Linked DNA regions of Methylomonas sp. 11b. The protein of the gene in region 1 binds, or shares a complex with, the protein of each later gene. Links are inferred from orthologs where the notes say so. Each region holds a gene or a part of one and is shown in the gene's direction. Other genes may lie near its edges.

What was found.
Region 2: the proteins of tsaD (region 1) and tsaB are in contact, whole or in part, in a solved structure (PDB 4WQ4), measured with the Escherichia coli proteins. The link is inferred for Methylomonas sp. 11b from one-to-one orthologs.

Annotation. Positions count from the first base shown.
Region 1 is NZ_KI911557.1:3,603,009-3,612,379, reverse strand. What follows is about bases 887-3,688. They hold tsaD (tRNA (adenosine(37)-N6)-threonylcarbamoyltransferase complex transferase subunit TsaD), read left to right. Parts: upstream 887-1,683; coding sequence 1,684-2,694; downstream 2,695-3,688. Other genes in these bases: folB (dihydroneopterin aldolase), read left to right, coding at 3,357-3,688; plsY (glycerol-3-phosphate 1-O-acyltransferase PlsY), read right to left, coding at 2,695-3,267; rpsU (30S ribosomal protein S21), read right to left, coding at 1,346-1,579; METH11B_RS0117365 (GatB/YqeY domain-containing protein), read right to left, coding at 888-1,337. In the rest of the region: dnaG (DNA primase), read right to left, coding at 1-872; more of folB, read left to right, coding at 3,689-3,710; folK (2-amino-4-hydroxy-6-hydroxymethyldihydropteridine diphosphokinase), read left to right, coding at 3,713-4,195; METH11B_RS0117335 (pteridine reductase), read right to left, coding at 4,209-4,940; METH11B_RS0117330 (hypothetical protein), read right to left, coding at 4,941-5,228; METH11B_RS0117325 (hypothetical protein), read left to right, coding at 5,404-5,814; METH11B_RS0117320 (DUF2782 domain-containing protein), read right to left, coding at 5,874-6,227; METH11B_RS0117315 (hypothetical protein), read right to left, coding at 6,389-7,789; METH11B_RS0117310 (hypothetical protein), read right to left, coding at 7,869-8,153; tkt (transketolase), read right to left, coding at 8,231-9,371.
Region 2 is NZ_KI911557.1:1,258,788-1,268,127, reverse strand. Bases 5,903-8,673 are described here. They hold tsaB (tRNA (adenosine(37)-N6)-threonylcarbamoyltransferase complex dimerization subunit type 1 TsaB), read left to right. Parts: upstream 5,903-6,830; coding sequence 6,831-7,517; downstream 7,518-8,673. Other genes in these bases: METH11B_RS0105810 (site-2 protease family protein), read left to right, coding at 8,247-8,673; METH11B_RS0105815 (L-threonylcarbamoyladenylate synthase), read left to right, coding at 7,619-8,239; METH11B_RS0105825 (ATP-dependent DNA helicase), read left to right, coding at 5,903-6,769. In the rest of the region: METH11B_RS0105855 (methyl-accepting chemotaxis protein), read left to right, coding at 1-267; METH11B_RS0105850 (STAS domain-containing protein), read left to right, coding at 313-612; METH11B_RS0105845 (AI-2E family transporter), read left to right, coding at 685-1,782; METH11B_RS0105840 (PhoH family protein), read right to left, coding at 1,788-3,200; METH11B_RS0105835 (hypothetical protein), read left to right, coding at 3,524-4,063; METH11B_RS0105830 (tetratricopeptide repeat protein), read left to right, coding at 4,089-4,811; more of METH11B_RS0105825, read left to right, coding at 4,811-5,902; more of METH11B_RS0105810, read left to right, coding at 8,674-8,900; METH11B_RS0105805 (segregation and condensation protein A), read left to right, coding at 8,903-9,340. UniProt on the Escherichia coli protein: Required for the formation of a threonylcarbamoyl group on adenosine at position 37 (t(6)A37) in tRNAs that read codons beginning with adenine.

The DNA of each region.
Region 1 (9,371 bases):
ATTTGCGCTTTCGAAGTCGCAGTACCCAGAGCAGCGACCGCATTGAAAATACCAAACTGAGCCAGGGCAATCACATCCATATAGCCCTCTACCACCAGTATCCGGCTGGGCTTACTATTCTTTTCTAAAAGCTCACAAAGCCCATAAAGCTCCTTACTTTTAGAAAAAACCGCAGTCTCGGGCGAATTAAGGTATTTTGGCAAAGAGTCATCCAGTACTCGGCCACCAAACCCCACTACCCGCTTCCGTTTATCTCGAATCGGAAACATCAATCTCCCCCGAAAGCGGTCGTAAACCTTGCCATCATCCCTGACCACCAGCATACCAGCGTCGATCAACTCCGCTTGACCGAAACGCGCCACCAGAGCATCCCATTTATTCGGCGCATAACCCAGGGAAAAATCTCGCGCTACCTCACCACTAATGCCCCTGGCTTTCATATACTCTACAGCTTGCCGACCTTCCGGATTTCCGCGCAATTGCTCCGCATAAAACCCGGCGACCCCCGCCAAAACCTCGTAAACATGCAACACATTTTTTTTATCAGGCAGCCCAGACTCGCCATCAATCAAATCCCTAGGCACATCCACGCCTGCAAAGGCCGCCAAATCTTCGACCGCCTCGACAAAGCCCAGATGATTAAATTCCATCAAAAAGCTGATCGCGTTACCGCCGGCGCCGCAACCGAAACAGTGATAAATCTGCCGACCGCGATTGACTGAAAAGCTTGGAGTTTTTTCCGTGTGGAATGGGCAGCGCGCCATAAAATTGCTGCCGGATTTTTTAAGGGGGACGCGCGAATCGATTAGATCGACAATATCGACCCGCACCAAAAGATCATCTATAAACTGACGAGGTATCCTGCCGGACATGTTACCGACAAGATATTAAGCGATAAAACAGGCCTTAATTCTCGCACTGACATTCGCCATGTCAGCTCTACCTTGCATTTGCGGCTTAAGCAAAGCCATCACACCACCCATGTCTTTTACCGATGTAGCGCCCACTTCAGCTATAGCATCGGCGACCATGCCATCGATTTCAGCATCGCTAAGCGGTTGCGGGAGAAAATCCTGAATAACCAACACTTCAGCCTCCTCGATTTCCGCCAGATCGTTGCGACTGGCATCTCGGAATTGCTTGATGGACTCGCGCCGCTGCTTCAGCATTTTGTCGAGCACCAGTATGATTCTCTCATCACTTAGCTCGATACGCTCGTCGACTTCAACTTGCTTGATGGCAGCCAAAATCATGCGGATCACGCCCAACCTAGCTTTTTCGCCGCTTTTCATCGCGGCTTTCATATCGTCCGTGATACGTTTTTTTAACGCATCCATTGTCTTCCTTAAATTTGCGGACGACCGCGACGTAAGTTTTTCAACGCATAACGCTCGCGTGCCAGCTTTTTCAAATGACGTTTAACTGCCGCAGCACCTTTGCGCTTACGCTCGGTGGTTGGCTTTTCATAAAACTCGCGACGACGTACTTCAGCCAAAACACCGGCTTTTTCGCACGCACGTTTAAAGCGACGAATCGCGATGTCAAAATGTTCGTTTTCTTTAACTTTAACTGATGGCATTATCAATAATCCGATTTATGTTAGTATCTTTTGACGCTATCGGCGATAGCAAGCCCGCCGAAAACGGCCGATTATACTCATAAAATTCTTTTATTCAAAAACTAATGTACGTTTTAGGCATAGAAAGCTCTTGCGACGAAACGGCAGTCGCCGTGTACCATGCTAGCAAGGGCTTAATTGCCCACACCTTATACAGCCAAATTGCCACGCATGCCGAGTATGGCGGCGTCGTTCCTGAGCTAGCCTCAAGAGACCATATCCGCAAATTGGTTCCGCTGATCAAAACGCTATTAAAAGAAGCCAAATTAACCGCCAAAGACATTGAAGGCATTGCCTATACCGCCGGCCCCGGCTTAATGGGATCGCTACTAGTCGGCGCCGCCACAGCTCAAAGCTTAGCCTGGACCTGGCAAATACCTGCTATTGCCGTGCATCATATGGAAGGCCATTTATTAGCACCGATGCTGGAGGATAATCCGCCCGCCTACCCGTTCGTCGCATTACTCATTTCAGGCGGCCATACCCTGCTTATCGAAGTCCGCGCGATTGGCAAATACCGCTTACTTGGCGAATCACTGGACGATGCCGCGGGCGAAGCTTTCGACAAAACCGCAAAGCTCTTAGGCCTGGACTATCCGGGCGGCCCCAAATTGGCTGAGTTAGCGCGCAGCGGCCAAAACCGCTTTAAATTCCCAAGACCAATGACCGACAGACCAGGATTGGAATTTAGTTTTAGTGGCCTGAAAACCTTCACAATGAACGCCCTGCATGCCACCGAGCAAACCGAGCAGGACAAAGCGGATATCGCTTTCGCATTTCAACAAGCCGTTGCGGAAACATTAAGCATCAAATGCAAAAGGGCTTTACAACAGACGCAGTTGAAAACACTGGTAGTGGCTGGCGGCGTGAGCGCCAACCACGAAATCCGGAAACAATTACAACAGATGGCCGTAAAAGAAGGAGCAGAAATACGCTTTCCCCGTCCGGAATTTTGCACCGATAACGGCGCGATGATTGCCTATGCGGGATGCCAAAGATTAATGGCGGGGCAAACCCAAAATCTGGAAATCTTTGCCCGGCCGCGCTGGCCGATGGAGCAGCTAATCAGCCTTTGATCAAGACTCTTGCCCAGCCAGTAGCCGCTGAATATTACTCTTATGCCGCCACAGCAAAATCAGAGAAATAATGGTGAAGGTAGTGGTCAAATTGACATCGCCGACAATCAGCCAAACATACAGAGGCGTTAATGTTGCCGCCACCAAAGCGGCCAACGACGAAATTTTGCCTATTTTGTAAACGACAAACCAGGTGGCGGCAACCACCAAACCCAGCAGCCAAGCAACACCGAGCGTCACACCCAGCGATGTTGCCACGCCTTTGCCACCTTTAAATTCAAAAAAAATCGGATAAAGATGCCCCAAAAAAGCGGCAAACACCACCAAGGACAGCACCTGGCTGTCTACAGCCAATGCCTTCGCCAATATCACCGGCAACAGCCCTTTTAAAGCGTCACCCACCAAGGTAATCGCCGCTGCCTTCTTACCGCCGATACGCATCACATTGGTTGCCCCCGGATTACCGGAACCGTTTTCCCGAGGATCCGCCAAACCCATCATCTTACATACGATAATCGCGCTCGACACCGAGCCGGTTAAGTAGGCCAAAGGCACCAACAACCAATCCATCATTTAATCAACCTCTCGTCAATACTTGTACAGCGGCGCTATTTACTCGATACTGCCGCCTCTTCAAGAAATATAATAACCGGAAAGCAACGATGGACATCATCTTTTTAGGCGGGCTTGAAATCGATACCGTAATCGGTATTTACGACTGGGAAAGGAAGATCAAACAAAAAATCATCCTGGACATCGAAATGGGCTTTGACATCCAAAAAGCCGCCGCCAGCGACGACATCACACACACACTAGACTATAAAGCCGTTTCGGATCGCGTTGTCAGCTTTGTCGAGCACAGCGAATTTTATTTGGTGGAAAAGCTGATAGAAGAAATTGCCGGAATTTTACGCAGCGAATTTGCGATTCCGTGGGTAAAGATCACCCTAAACAAAAAAGGCGCCATTAGCCGCGCTCGTGACGTCGGCATCATCATCGAACGCGGCGAAAGATAGTCATGCCTACCGGATTTATCAGCATCGGCAGCAATATAGATAAGGAAATCCACATTCCCTCCAGCCTGGAAACACTACGTGAACTGTTCGGAGAACTGACAATTTCCAGCATCTTCGAAAGCGAGCCGGTGGGCTTTGTTGGCGACAGCTTTCATAACCTAGTCGTGCAATTCGAATCGACATTATCCGCGAAAGAAGTCGCCAAATTGCTAAAACAAATCGAATTGGACCATGGCCGCAGCAGGGAGAGCCAAAAATTCTCCGCCAGAACGCTGGATTTGGACTTGATTTTATACGGCGACCAAATTATCAGCGACGGCAGACTACAAATTCCACGCGATGAAATAGAACACTATGCCTTCGTGCTGGAACCTTTGGCGGAAATTGCGCCAAACGCCACTCATCCGATAAGCAAGCGTTGTTACAAAGATCTTTGGCATGATTTCGACAAACGCGATTTACGCCAAACCAAACTCGAGAAATAACGCTCTGAAACCTTTACCGAAACAGAGTCCGTCCACCATCCACAGTCAATACTTGGCCGGTAATATAATCGGCGTTTCCAACCAAAAACCTTACTGCTTTAGCAATATCGTCTGCTTCGCCGCAACGCTGCAAAGCCACTTTTTTTAAGATTTCCACCCGCTCCGCGTCAGCTACATCTTGTTCCGGCCATAAAATGGCCCCCGGAGCCACCGCATTAACGCGAACTTCCGGCGCCATTTCCCTGGCCAATACCTTCGTCATCGCCACCAAGCCGGCTTTAGCCATACTGTATACCGGATAGCCCGGCAATCCTGTTTCCGCGTGAATATCGGCGATATTGACGATACAGCCCCGTTTAGCTTTTAGTGACGACCACAACGCTTGCGACAAAAAGAACGGCGCTTTCAGATTGCTGGCCATTGTCAAATCCCAATCCTGTTCCGTAACCTGCCCGATGGGCACTGATTGAAACAACGACGCGTTGTTCACCAAGACATCGACATCACCCCATTGAGTAAGCGCTTCTTCAGCCAACTTCTGGATGCTACTGAATACCGATAAATCGGCGTTTAATAACCTTGCCGAATCGGCTCGCACAGCATTCAACTCAACGGCTAAACGTAAAGCGTCTGCATCGGAGCGGTTGTAATGCAAAATCACATTACACCCCTCACTGTGCAGTAACCGGACACACGCCGCGCCGATACGTCTTGCCGCACCGGTAATCAGCACATTTTTAGACACTTATTGACCAGCGGCAGGCAAACTGGAGATCAATTTTTTTCTGATAAGATAACAAGCAGCCAGCGCGACGAACACCGGTAATTGGGTTAGCAAAAATTCAGTCACCGAATGCTTGGTTACCATGCCAGCCAGAGGCACCACGATCAGCATCTTGGATAACCACCAAGTCAGCCAGTACCCTATCAGACCAATCACAGACCAATTAATTAACGGACCGCCGTGATTTTTAGCCGTCAAATAAAACCAAACCAAGGTCAAAATACCGCATAACTTAGCCAGAAATAACATCTTCTCCCCCATTTTTATTGTTGTAAAAAGCAAACCAGACCGTAACTCAATGTAAACCAATCCCGGCAGAAAGATCAAATCAATACCATCAGACCGCTTATAGCTTGTGCTTCAAACTTGCAGACTTAGAACATATAATCGCCGCCATCCTAAAACAAGAACATGAGGAATACCCATGCACGCACGTCTTTTTGCCATAGCATTGCTAACTATCGGTTTTGGCAATTCTGCTTGGTCGCAATCCACACCGAGCCATGGCGGCCACGGCGGAGCGAGCGGCGGAGATGCTGGCGGATGCATCAATGCTAAAATTAGCCGCTATACGCCGGAACATTTAGCCACAGTCAGACCGGGCTCAGAGTTTTCGTTCGCGGTTTCCGGCAGCAATGGCCCAGGCCACATTCACGTCAGCATTAAACAGCAACCGGTCTCGGTTCAAATTGAAGACAAGGACACGTTCTATTTGGTAAAAGGTAAACTGCCTGACGAGCTTAAAAACACTGTCGTCAGAATCTCGGTAAAAGCCAAAGCAAAAGTCAGTAAATGCGATGCGGACGGCGGCTGGCTGTTAAAAGTTTCCGAATGATCTCAGGTGCAATGCCGGCAAGATACACTCAATTAGATAAATTGTTTTCGATCACAAGATCAGTTGAAATCCCATTCGAACAGTGTCCACTTGTTGATATTGGTGTTTTCGTCCAAATCATTTTTCTTCACATCCATCTGCTCATCACCGTTAGTATCCAACATATAGTAGGCCGGCCCTACCTGGGGCTGGATTTTCACCATGTATAGCTTGCCGTTGCGGCGAAACTCCTGGATAGTGTCTTTGCCTTTACGAATAATGGTAATGTCGGGCTCCATCTCTTCCCCGGACTGCACCGGAGCCGGCAAATCAGGCGGCTCCGGAACCGGCGCCAATTCATTGGCATCAGGGCCTGCGGCAAAAGCAAAGATCGGTAAAAACAGCATCAAGCTAAAACCCAATAAACGAGACATCAAGATCCCTGCAAAAATTTGAATGTGGGCGGTCATGATAATACAGATTCGGTAATGCCGCATAAATCCCTGGCTTGCCGACACCCTTCGACGCACTAAAACTAGCAGGCATAAAAAAGCCGGCACTACCAAAAGGAAGTGCCGGCTTAATCAGCTAGACTTTAGGCTTGTTTACGTAAGTACTTCTCTACACCCGTCGTTCTAGCCACAACCTCGTCCTTGGACTGCAAGGCTTGCTTTGCCATGTAACGCGCGACACCCGACACGCCAGGCGCATCCTTCGCTAATGCATCCTGTTTGGACATATATCTGGCTACACCAGTGAGTTCTTTCGAATCCTTATCCAGCAACTCATGTTTAGTGACATATCGGCTAACCGAGCTCACTTCGGCAACAGGTTTTTGCGCTAATATTTGCTTGGCTAAATACTTGCTGACACCCGTAGGCGGCGGCAACTGTCTGGTCAATATTGCCTGCTTGGCAAGGTAACGGGCAACACCGGTTAAAGGCTCTGCCTGACTTTGCAATTGCAACTGTTTAGCCAGATATTTGGCAACACCGGTTGGCTTTGGTGCTTGCTGAGCAGACGCAGCCTGTCTGGCAAGGTAACGCTCAACAGCGGAACCCTCAAATGCCAACTCCTCGGCCAATTCTTGCTGAGCATTTTGTTCTTGATTCAACTGGGCCTCCGCTTTTTCCTGTTGAGCTAGCGCTTCCGCTGCAACATATCGTGCAATCAAAGCCGCAGCGGCCGCTTTTCTCTCCGCCGCCGCCTGTTCCGCCAAAAATTTAGCCACGCCGGTTAAAGGGGCCTGTTCTTTCAATAAGCGTTCCTGTTGAGCGACATACTTAGCCACACCGGTTACTAATGGCGCATCTTTTGCCAACAAAGCTTGTTTGGTGACGTATTTGCTCACACCAGTTGCTATTGGCGCTTCTTTTGCCAATACATCTTGCTTCAATACATATTTGGCAACGCCTGTAACCAATGGCGTCGAACCGATCTGCATATTTTGCCGAATGACGTATTTAGCGACATTGGTCACCGCATGGTCTTCGCGATCATTTTTGGTAATGTATTTAGAAACCCCAGTCACCGGCGCTTCTTTAGACAAAATGGACTGTTTGATCAGGTATTTAGCCACCCGAGTAACCGGGTTTTCCGCTTGTTGAGTCAAATATTTATCGACGCCTGTCGCAACCGGCTCGCTCTCGGTAAATTCTTCGACAACTTCTTCCACTACGTCTTCGATAACTTCTTCAACTTCTTCTTCTACTGCTTCCTCGACAACCGGCTCCACAACAGCCACCTCTTCGGCGGCTTTCCGGGCAGCTTCCAATTGTGCTTGTAAGGCTAGATATTTCGCCACCCCGGTCAACGGCTGGCCGTTTTCGTCCAGTTCCGGCTTAGGCGGCTCAAGTTTTTGCAGATAACGGGCTACACCGGTCAATTGCGCGTCTTCGCTGTCGACACGAGAATAAGCTTCTGACCGACTATCACTACTGCTCGAATTGTCGAACAAAAAGCCGAATAAGCTATTCATCAAACTGTTTGTTGCCATTTGAGAATACTCCTGAATGTAATAATTGTTATGTGTCTAGACGACGAGTTCATCAAATTCACGGTATAGCCTAAAAATACTAGGAACCCGCTGCGCTGAATACTACTTTAGGCTGAAAATTGGCTGCCGGGTACTTGGCGTCAATTTCTGAGGTCTGCTCATGCTTTGTTTCGGCGCAAGGCGCGCTAGAATTACTGGTAGCGGCGACCGGAGAGCTGGCCTTGGCTACTTCAGCAATAGCCGGATCTCTATAGACAACCTTAGGTTGAAAATCCGCAGCAGGATAATCTTGAGCACTGACCGCGGCCGATACGGCTAACAGCAAGCCCGTTAAAAACTTCTTAATCAATTGCGTGTTTATCATGATTCCACCTTACTCTATTGATTAAAGACAAGCCCGCCGGCAACATTGTCACCGACAGGCCTTTTACTTAGTGCCTATTAAAGCACAGCTTCCACATTAGCGACGACATTGTCCACGGTGAAGCCGAACTCTTTGAAGAGTTGACCTGCCGGGGCCGATTCGCCGAAACGGTCCAATCCTACGACTCTACCCGCGCTGCCGGCATATTTCCACCAGCTGTCGGTTACTCCCGCTTCTACTACCACGCGCTTGGTGACGCTTGGCGGCAATACGCTGTCTTTGTACGCTTGGTCTTGCGCTTCAAAGACGTTGGTCGATGGCAAGGACACCACGCGGATGTTTTTGCCTTTGGCTTCCAGCGCTTCAGCGGCTTTAACCGCCAATTCCACTTCAGAGCCGGTGGCAATGATGATGGCATCCGGGGTACCGGCACTGTCTTTCAGGATGTAGCCACCTTTACTGATGCCGTCAATCTGGGCTTGGCTGCGCGCCATGTGCGCCAGGTTTTGCCGGGAAAAGATCAGGGTGCTTGGTCCGTCAGTGCGTTCGATCGCGACTTTCCAGCACACGGCCGACTCGACGGCGTCGCAAGGACGCCAGACCTGCATGTTCGGAATCATGCGCAGGGTGGCGGTTTGTTCGACGGGTTGGTGAGTCGGACCGTCTTCGCCCAGACCGATAGAGTCGTGGGTGTAAACGAAGATGGTCGGAATTTTCATCAACGCGGCCATGCGCAGGGCGTTACGGGCGTATTCACTGAACATCAGGAAGGTAGCGCCGTAGGGCTTGAAGCCACCGTGCAGGGTGATGCCGTTCATGATGGCGGACATACCGAATTCACGCACACCGTAGTAGACGTAGTTGCCGTCGAAGCCCGGTTGGTTGACGTCTTTGCAGCCGGACCACAGGGTCAGGTTGGAGCCGGCCAAGTCGGCGGAACCGCCCAGCAGTTCGGGCAACAAGGGGCCAAAGCCGTTCAGGGTGTTTTGTGAGGCTTTACGGCTGGCGATGGTTTCGCCTTTTTCGTTGACGGCGGCGATGAAGGCGCTGGATTTTGCCGCCCAATCGGCTGGCAGTTCATTTTTGATGACCCGACGTTCGAATTCGGCCGCCAGTTCAGGATGTGCGGCTTTGTAGGCAGCAAATTTGGCGTTCCAGGCGCTTTCCAGTTGGGCACCTTTGGCGTTGGCATCCCAACCGGCTTTGATGTCGGCAGGA
Region 2 (9,340 bases), 2.3 Mb from region 1 along the record:
GGTAATGCCGTGCGAGGGCTGCAATTTGAGGATATGGCTCGGCAATTGATCGAATATTTACAGTTCAATTTACAGCATTTCGGCTCGCTATCCGACGAGGTAAGCATAGGGTTGGGTGTATTTAAAACGGGTAGCGATGCAAATTGGCGCGATCAATTACAGCAAGGTTCTGACCGTTTGAAAATCATGAAGCAGCAGTGGCAAGTCAGAAAATCGCATATTGTTTCGCAATCTTCCATGGACGAAGGCGATGTGGACCTGTTTTAACGTGAATGTATGGTAATGACATGATAATTTGTGAGGCTAGAGAATATGGGTATTGAGGCACGCGTTGATGGGGGAGTGCTGTCGATAAAAATAAGCGGCCGGTTCGATTTCGGTGTGCACAATGAGTTTCGCGAAGCAACCAAGCTGGTTGAAAATGGCGTAAAACTGATAGAGGTGGATTTGAACGGCACTGAATACTTAGATAGTTCTGCCCTTGGGATGCTGTTAGTTCTACGAGATAAGATGGCTGGCGATAAGTCGGCCATACGGATTAAAAATTCGCGTACCGAAGTAAAAAAAATTTTGGAAATCGCTAATTTTGATAAATTATTTACACTGTCCTGAGCAATCCCGCTTTTTTATATAATCTAATGGCGCGATCAAACCGGCAACGGGTTGCGTAGCCGCCAACACTCCATGAACCAACAGACTGACTTTTCCAGTTCCGATTTCATTAGAAATTTTTTCCAGCGATTTCTACCCAATTCCCAAGTTGTCTCCCTAGCCATAGTTTTGCTGGGCGGCTTTTTATTGATATACGGCTTGTTGGATTTGCTGATGCCGGTCTTCGTGGCGATTGTGTTGGCGTATCTATTGGAAGGGCTGGTGGTTAAAGCCGAACAGCGCCAATTGGGGCGTTTAGTTTCCGTGCATCTGGTGTTCTTTGCGTTTATGGCTGCGCTGGGCTTTGTGTTGTTCGTACTAGTGCCGATAGTGTCCGAGCAAACAGTGCAACTGGTGCAACACATTCCGGAAATTGTCTCCAGCACCCAAGCCGAAATTATGCGTTTCCCTGAGCGTCATCCCGAACTCATTTCGGAAGTTCGAATTCGGGAAATCATGTTTTCCATTCAGCAAGACTTGCTCAAGTATGGTCAGGATTTAATCTCCGGCTCTGCTCAATCGTTTGTAGGATTGGTGGCGGTGATTATTTATTTGTTTTTGGTGCCGTTGATGGTGTTTTTCTTTCTGAAGGATAAACAGGTTTTATTAGGTTGGTTTGTGCAGTTTCTGCCGAAGGATACCAGTCTCAGCTTGCGGGTCTGGCATGAGGTGGATAGGCAAATCGCCAATTACGTTAGAGGCAAATTTCTTGAAGTGTTTATCCTGTGGGCGATCAGTTACATAGTCTTCTGGTTGTTGGGCTTGAATTACGCGATGTTGCTTGCGGTACTGATGGGATTGTCCGTGATGATTCCTTATGTCGGCGCGACATTGGTGACTTTTCCGGTGTTGGCTGTGGCCTACGTTCAGTGGGGTGTGGGTGGCAACGATCACTTTATGTACGTATTTATCGCTTATTCGGTGATTCAGGCTCTGGACGGCGTGATATTGGTGCCGTTGCTGTTTTCTGAGGCCGTAAATTTGCACCCTATCGCGATTATCGTCGCCATTCTGTTTTTTGGCGGCTTGTGGGGATTTTGGGGGGTGTTTTTTGCGATACCCTTGGCCACGCTGGTTAAAGCGGTGTTAATGGCGTGGCCAAAGGCTGAAATCAGTCAAGCATTAGTCTGATAGCTTTACAAATTGTCCGATGCAAAATCCGCCAGCCGCGAACGCTCGCCGCGCCGCAACGTAATATGGGCGCTATTCGGCCAAGATTTGAAACGATCAACCACATAGGTCAAACCGGAGCTGGTAGCGGTTAGATACGGCGTATCGATTTGTGCCAGATTGCCGATGCAGATAATTTTTGTACCCGGTCCTGCCCGGGTAATCAAAGTCTTCATCTGTTTAGGCGTCAGATTTTGCGCTTCGTCGATAATCAAATAGCGATTCAGAAAAGTCCGGCCGCGCATAAAGTTCAGCGAACGAATTTTTACCCGGTTCATCATCACGTTTTGCGACGCGCCTTGTTCCCATTCGGTCGTGCCGGAGCGGCTGCCCAGCAATTCCAGGTTGTCCATCAACGCCCCCATCCACGGTGCCATTTTTTCCTCCTCCGTGCCGGGTAAAAAACCAATGTCTTCGCCAACCGGCATGGTCTCCCGCGTCATGATAATTTCCAGATAGGCTTTGCTTTCCAGTGTCAAAGACAAGCCGGCTGCCAGTGCCAGCAAGGTTTTACCGGTGCCGGCCGAACCGATCAGCGTCACGAAATCCACGTTCGGATCCAGCAGAGCATTCAACGCAAAATTTTGCTCACGGTTTTTGGCGGAAATGCCCCAGATACTATTGTGCTTAGTGCGGTAATCGCGGGCCAATTGCAACACCGCCGTGTCGCCTTCACGGCTTTTCACAATGGCTTCGAAATTATCTTCGCCTTCCATATACAGATATTGGTTGGGATACCATTCTGCAACCAGCGGACCATTCACGCGGTAGTACGTATGGTCGTTTTCCTGCCACGATTCCATCTTGCCGCCGTGTTCCTCCCAAAAGTCGCTGTCCAGCGCCATTGTGCCGGTGTAGAGCAGGTCTATGTCTTCAATGGTTTGATCATTATGGTAATCCTCGGCACTGATCTGTAGCGCGGCTGCTTTGATGCGCATGTTGATGTCTTTGGAGACCAGGATTACCTTCACATCCGGGTATTCCTTACCCAAGGCCAATACGATACTCAGGATGGAATTATCGGCAATTTGCCCGGGTAGGTCGGCGGGTAGCAGATGCGACAATTGCCGGGTTTGAAAATACAGACGGCCGTCGAATTCGCGTTCGCCGTTGAGTGAATGTTCGATGCGCGAAAGCGGCAAGCCGGCATTGATGGTTTGCTGATCGGCATCGCGGATTAATTCGTCCAAAAATCGGCTGACTTGGCGGACGTTGCGCGATACATCGGATAAGCCTTTTTTGGCGTGATCCAGTTCCTCCAGCACCACCATCGGAATGAAAACATTGTGTTCTTGAAAGCGAAAGATGGACGTTGGGTCGTGCATCAGTACGTTGGTGTCCAACACGAACAATTTTTTGCCGGCGGATTGAATATTCATATTATCCTTGTAAAAAGCGTGGAAAGACGGTTTCAACAGAAACCCGGTGCTGCGCTGAATGTATTTCTACTCTATCTGTGGAGTTATCGTCAACCGAGCTATCGCTTGGCCTGTGTCCGATAAGCGCTGATGCCGTGGACTTAAAGGAGTAGTGCGATCTCACCGTCAATTCCGGCTTTTTTAAAAATCCTTGTGCCAATAATCGACTACTCTCCAGGTTCTCTATACTTAAGCCGTCGTCATTGCCTTGGTATAGTCGGTTACAATAGAGCGCATATGTCGCGACAACTTAATTTGTATCGGTATTTTTAGGATAGCTATTTATGACATTCTCACCCTCAAGCCAGCCAGACTTGGATTGGAGCCAGATTAGGGAAACCATCAAACTGTTGACCGTCTCGGTTGCTCAGGTTGAAGGCAGTATGAAAGCCGGCGACGAGTCGGTTTCAGCCTTGGCCGACTCGTTTACCGGTATGGTTGAAGAGATGAAAAATATCCATCAGATACTGAGCGGTTTTCAGCAGAGCGAGAGCCGCGACCAAGCTTTGGCGCATTGCGAGGCGACCCAGCATAAAATCTATTCGGCGATTGTGGCGTTCCAGTTTTATGATCGCCTGCAGCAATGCTTGCAACACGTGTCTAACAATCTAAAAGGCTTGTCGATCATCATCGATACGCCGCACAGGTTATATAATCCTGCCGAATGGTATAAGTTTCAGGAAAGCATTCGTAACCAGTACACTATGGAATCTGAAAAAGTGATGTTTGATGCTATCCATCAGGGTAAAAGCGTCGATGAAGCGCTAGCCTTGTTTCAACAAGCAAACCAGCAAAGCGACGATGATGAAATCGAACTGTTTTAATTTTACTTGGCTACTTAAATCGTAAATGAAAAAAAAATCTCTGTTAATTTTGTGCCCTCTGTTACTGATATTAACGGCGTGTAGTAATCCAGGCTCAGAACCGCCGGTGGCGGGAAGTGTACCGGCCAAAAAAGCCCCGTCTAAAAAATCGGCGGCAAATAAAGTACCTGCGGCCACTGCAAAAAAACCGGCGTCTACCCCCGATACCGCGACCTATCCCATCGAAAGCGTTAGCAATAACTTTAAAGATGAACCGAATCTGCCGACCTTTCGCGCCGAGCCGTTGATGCCGCCGGCCGATATTCCGCCGCCTGCGCCAGCCAGTCCTGCTCTGACAGCATCCGCTCCCGCGGCGGCGGCTACGGCAACTGCGCCGGCACCGAGGTTTGTCATAGAAGACGCGCGCATCCCCAGCGGCACGCCGCCGGCGGTGGTGGCTTTAATTAGCGAGTCCGACCGCAGCCGCAACAGCGGCGATCTCGATGCGGCGGTGGTGGTGATGGAGCGGGCCTTACGTATCGATTCGCGCAATCCGACCCTGACCTATAAACTGGCGCAGCTCAGAATCAAACAAAATAAACCGCAACTCGCGGAAGAGTTGGCCGGCAAGGCGGCTCTGCTGGCTGGCGGCGATCTGGATCTGAAGCGCAAAAGCTGGTTGCTGATCGCCGAAGCCCGACAAATGCAGCAAAATTCCCAAGGGGCTAGAGAAGCTAAAGCCAAAGCGGATAGCTTTTTCGGTCGCTAGTGGCTGAGGGTTCCAAGCCGTCGCTTTCCGGCGCCGCCGCAAAATTGGGCGATATTTTCGGCGAGGGCGGCGCCTTAGCCGAGATTATCAACGGTTACTCGCCGCGCGCCGCGCAGATCGAGATGGCAGAGCAGATTGCTTATGCCATAGAGTCGCAGCAAAATCTGATCGCCGAAGCCGGCACCGGTACAGGCAAAACCTTTGCCTATCTGATTCCCGCGATCCTGTCCGGTAAGAAAGTCATCGTTTCCACCGGTACCAAAAATCTACAAGATCAATTGTTCAACAAGGATTTGCCGGTAATCCGCAAAGCCTTGAGCAAACGGCCGTTCAAAGCCAGCTTGTTAAAAGGCCGCGCCAACTACCTTTGTACTTATCGCTTGGAGCAGGCCTTGAATTCTGCTTTTGGTTACAGTCAGGAAGATGCGGCGGCCCTGGCACAGATCAAAGCCTGGTCGAAACGCACCAAAGCCGGCGACGTCTCGGAAGTAGCCGATGTGCACGACGGCGATCCCGTCTGGTTTCACGCGACTTCGACCACCGACAATTGTTTGGGTCAAAATTGCCCCGATTATGCCGACTGTTTTCTCACTAAAGCCCGCAAACAGGCTCAAGAGGCTGAAATCGTCGTCGTCAATCATCATCTCCTTTGCGCCGACTGGTCGATTCGCGAAACCGGTTTCGGCGAATTATTGCCCGATGCCGAAGTGGTCATCATCGACGAAGCCCATCAACTGGCTGATACCGCCTCCAATTTTTTGGGGGTGACGATCAGCGGCAAGCAGTTGGTCGATCTGGCCGACGACAGCTTGGCCGAATATTTTACTGACGCCAAGGATATGCCGGACTTACGTACCGCCTGCGAAGACTTGCAACACGAAGTGAAGGATTTGCGCTTGGCGTTTGGTCTGGAATTGCGGCGCGGCGATTGGCAGGACATCGAAACCAATCCAAAAATTGCCGGCGCGTTGGAATCCTTGCAAAAGCAACTGGCACGACTGACCGATCAACTGGAGCGCGCCTCGGTGCGCAGCAAAGGTCTCGAATCCTGCTTTGATCGCGCCGAAGCGCTAGACGCGCAACTGGAAACGCTGATTAACGACAAGGATGGACAGTGGATCAAATGGTACGAAACCTACAGTAAGTCATTTACCCTCAGCCGTACTCCGCTGGATATTGCCAAGGAATTTCGCGGCTTCATGGCCCGGCATAAAGCTACGTGGATTTTTACCTCGGCCACCCTGAGTGTGGCGAATAATTTCGTGCATTTTTCCAAGAATCTGGGTTTGAGCGGAGCGCTCAGCCAGAGCTGGGAGAGTCCGTTCGATTACCCGAATCAGGCCCTGTTTTACCATCCCAAAGGTCTGCCGCAGCCCAGCGATCCGGACTTTACCGACAAAATTGTCGAGTTTGCCTTGCCGGTGCTGGAAGCCAGCCGGGGCCGGGCGTTTTTCCTGTTTACCAGTCACCGCGCCTTGCAACGCGCCGCGCAATTGCTGGAAGGCAAGCTCGACCATCCCATCCTGGTACAAGGTACCAAGTCCAAAGGCGTATTGCTGGATCAGTTCAAGGAACTGGGCAACGCAGTATTGTTGGCAACCGCCAGTTTCTGGGAAGGCGTGGACGTACGCGGCGACGCCTTATCCTGTGTGATCATCGATAAACTGCCGTTCGCCTCGCCTGGCGATCCGGTGCTGAAAGCACGCATGAATGCGATGGAAAAGCAGGGCCGCAACCCATTTTTCGAGCATCAACTCCCCAGCGCCATCATTATGCTGCGCCAGGGAGTGGGCCGCTTGATTCGCGACGTCAACGACCGCGGTGTGCTGATGGTCTGCGACCCCAGATTATTGAAGCGCTCCTACGGCCAAATGTTTTTAGATAGCGTGCCGGCGATGAAGCGCAGCCGCGAGATCGAGGATGTGCGGCGGTTTTTTGCATTGGAAGAATCACATTGAACATTGCGTAGGCCGGAATAAGCGTTAGCGTTTCCGGCATCTTGTTGACAGAGGTACAGATTTGAAATTATTGGCAGTAGAAACCTCCACCGACGCCTGTTCGGCGGCTTTGTTTATCGATGGCGAGATTAGCGAAAAATTTGCCGTCGCGCCTCGCGAACATACCAAATTGATTTTACCGATGATCGACGAATTGATGGCCGATGCCCAGCTCAAACCGCAACAACTGGACGCTATCGGTTTGAGTCGCGGGCCCGGTTCGTTTACCGGTGTCAGAATAGCCGGCGGCGTGGTGCAGGGCATTGCTTATGGTGCCGACTTGCCGGTGGTGCCGGTTTCGACGTTGGCGGCAATCGCCCAAGATTTTTTTAATCGTCGCGCCGATGCTGAACTGAGTTTTACGGCGATGGATGCACGGATGGACGAGATTTTTTGGGGTGTGTATCAACGTAACGAATTAGGTTTGGCGGAGTTATACGGCGCGGAAGCCGTGACGCCCGCCGGCGACGTGATATTTCCCGACCGCGCCGGTTTTGGCGTCGGTTCCGGCTGGGGTGTTTATGCGGAGCAGTTGGGCCAGCGTTTAGCTGAGCGCGTGCTGGGCGTCGAGGTAGAGGTTTGGCCACGTGCCGCGTGTGTTGCTCAACTGGCGGCTTATGGATTTGCTAACGGTTTGGCCGTGGCTGTCGAGCAAGCCATGCCGGTTTATCTGCGTGATAAAGTGGCAAAAAAACAATCGGAAAGATAAGCGGATTTGTGGCTTGCACCTGCTGCTAAAACTGCCTGGCGACGTTTTTAAATGCCTTCTAAGGTACAATAGCGTTTTACCTAAGCCGATATTTTTAGCCCATGGCGCAATATTTCGAAATTCATCCGAAGAACCCGCAGCCGCGCTTGATTCAACAAGCCGTTAATATTTTGCGGAACGGCGGGGTCATCGTTTATCCCACCGATGCTTCCTACGCACTGGGCTGCCAGATTGGCGATAAGGCGGCGATGGATCAAATTCGCAGCCTGCGCCGGCTGGATGATAATCATAACTTCACGCTGTTGTGTACCGACCTGTCGCAGGTTTCCAACTTTACCAAAATGGGCAACGAAGCGCATCGCTTGATCAAAAAGCTGACGCCCGGCCCATTTACGTTTTTACTGGATGCCACGCGAGAAGTGCCGCGCCGTTTGCAGCATCCGAAAAAGAAAACCATAGGCGTCAGGATTACCGATCATCCGGTTGCCCAGGCCTTGGTCGAGCAGCTTGGCGAACCGTTGTTGACATCCACCTTGATGATGCCCGGCGATAGCGAGCCTTTGGCCGATCCCTACGAAATCAGAAAAAGGCTGGAAAAAGACTTGGCCCTGGTAATAGATGTCGGGGTGATCGAATATCAACCCACTACCGTCATCGCTTGCGGCGACAAGTCGATTGAAATTGTTCGGCAAGGTATCGGTATTGCGCCGATGTTGGAGTGAAAAACAAATGATGGACGAATTAACCCTGATACAAAGGATCGTAGTTTGGATTTTACCGGTGATTTTTGCGATTACCGGTCATGAAGTGGCGCACGGTTGGGTGGCGAAGAAGTTGGGCGATAACACCGCCGCCGACCAAGGCCGTTTAACGCTGAATCCTCTCAAACATATCGACGTGCTAGGCACGCTGGTTATTCCCGGTTTATTGTTGCTGACCTTTACCGGTTTTGTGTTCGGTTGGGCCAAGCCGGTACCGGTCGATCCTCGCGCGTTTAAAAAGCCGCGCCAAGCCATGGCGATCGTGGCGGTAGCCGGTCCTTTATCCAATTTGTTGATGGCGGCGGCCTGGGCTTTGCTGGCTAGAATCGGCGTGATGCTGGAAATCGAATATATCTCCTTCCCGTTGATCTACAGCGGTGTTGCGGGGATCAGCATCAATTTGGTTTTGGCTTTGATCAATCTTTTGCCTATTCCGCCGTTGGATGGCAGTCGGATTTTATCCGGATTGCTGCCGGATTATTGGGCTTGGCAGTACAATCGATTGGAACGGTTTGGTTTTATTTTTTTGTTGATATTACTTGCTACCGACGTGTTGCAATATTTGCTGGCTTATCCAATGTACTACGCCCAACAATTATTTTTTAGTTTGGCGGGCATGTAGTTTTGAACGAAGTAGCATTACCGGTTGAAGCCGCGCTGCCGCCGCTGGCGCTGGTTCAAGGCCAGCCCTATCAGGATTTACCGGACGATCTCTACATTCCGCCGGATGCGCTGGAAGTCTTTCTGGACGCGTTCGAAGGACCGCTGGATTTGCTGTTGTATTTGATTCGCCGCCAAAATCTGGATATTCTCGACATCCCCATCGCCCAGATTACCAAGCAATATATTGCCTACATCGACATGATGGAAAATATGCGTCTGGAACTGGCCGCCGAATATCTGGTGATGGCCGCGCTGCTGGCGGAGATCAAATCGCGGATGCTGCTGCCCAGACAGCCGGAAAGCGAGGAAGAAGAGGAAGACCCCAGAGCGTTTTTGATCCGTAAATTACAGGAATACGAAGCGATCAAAAAAGTCGCCGAAGAGATGGATCTGTTGCCC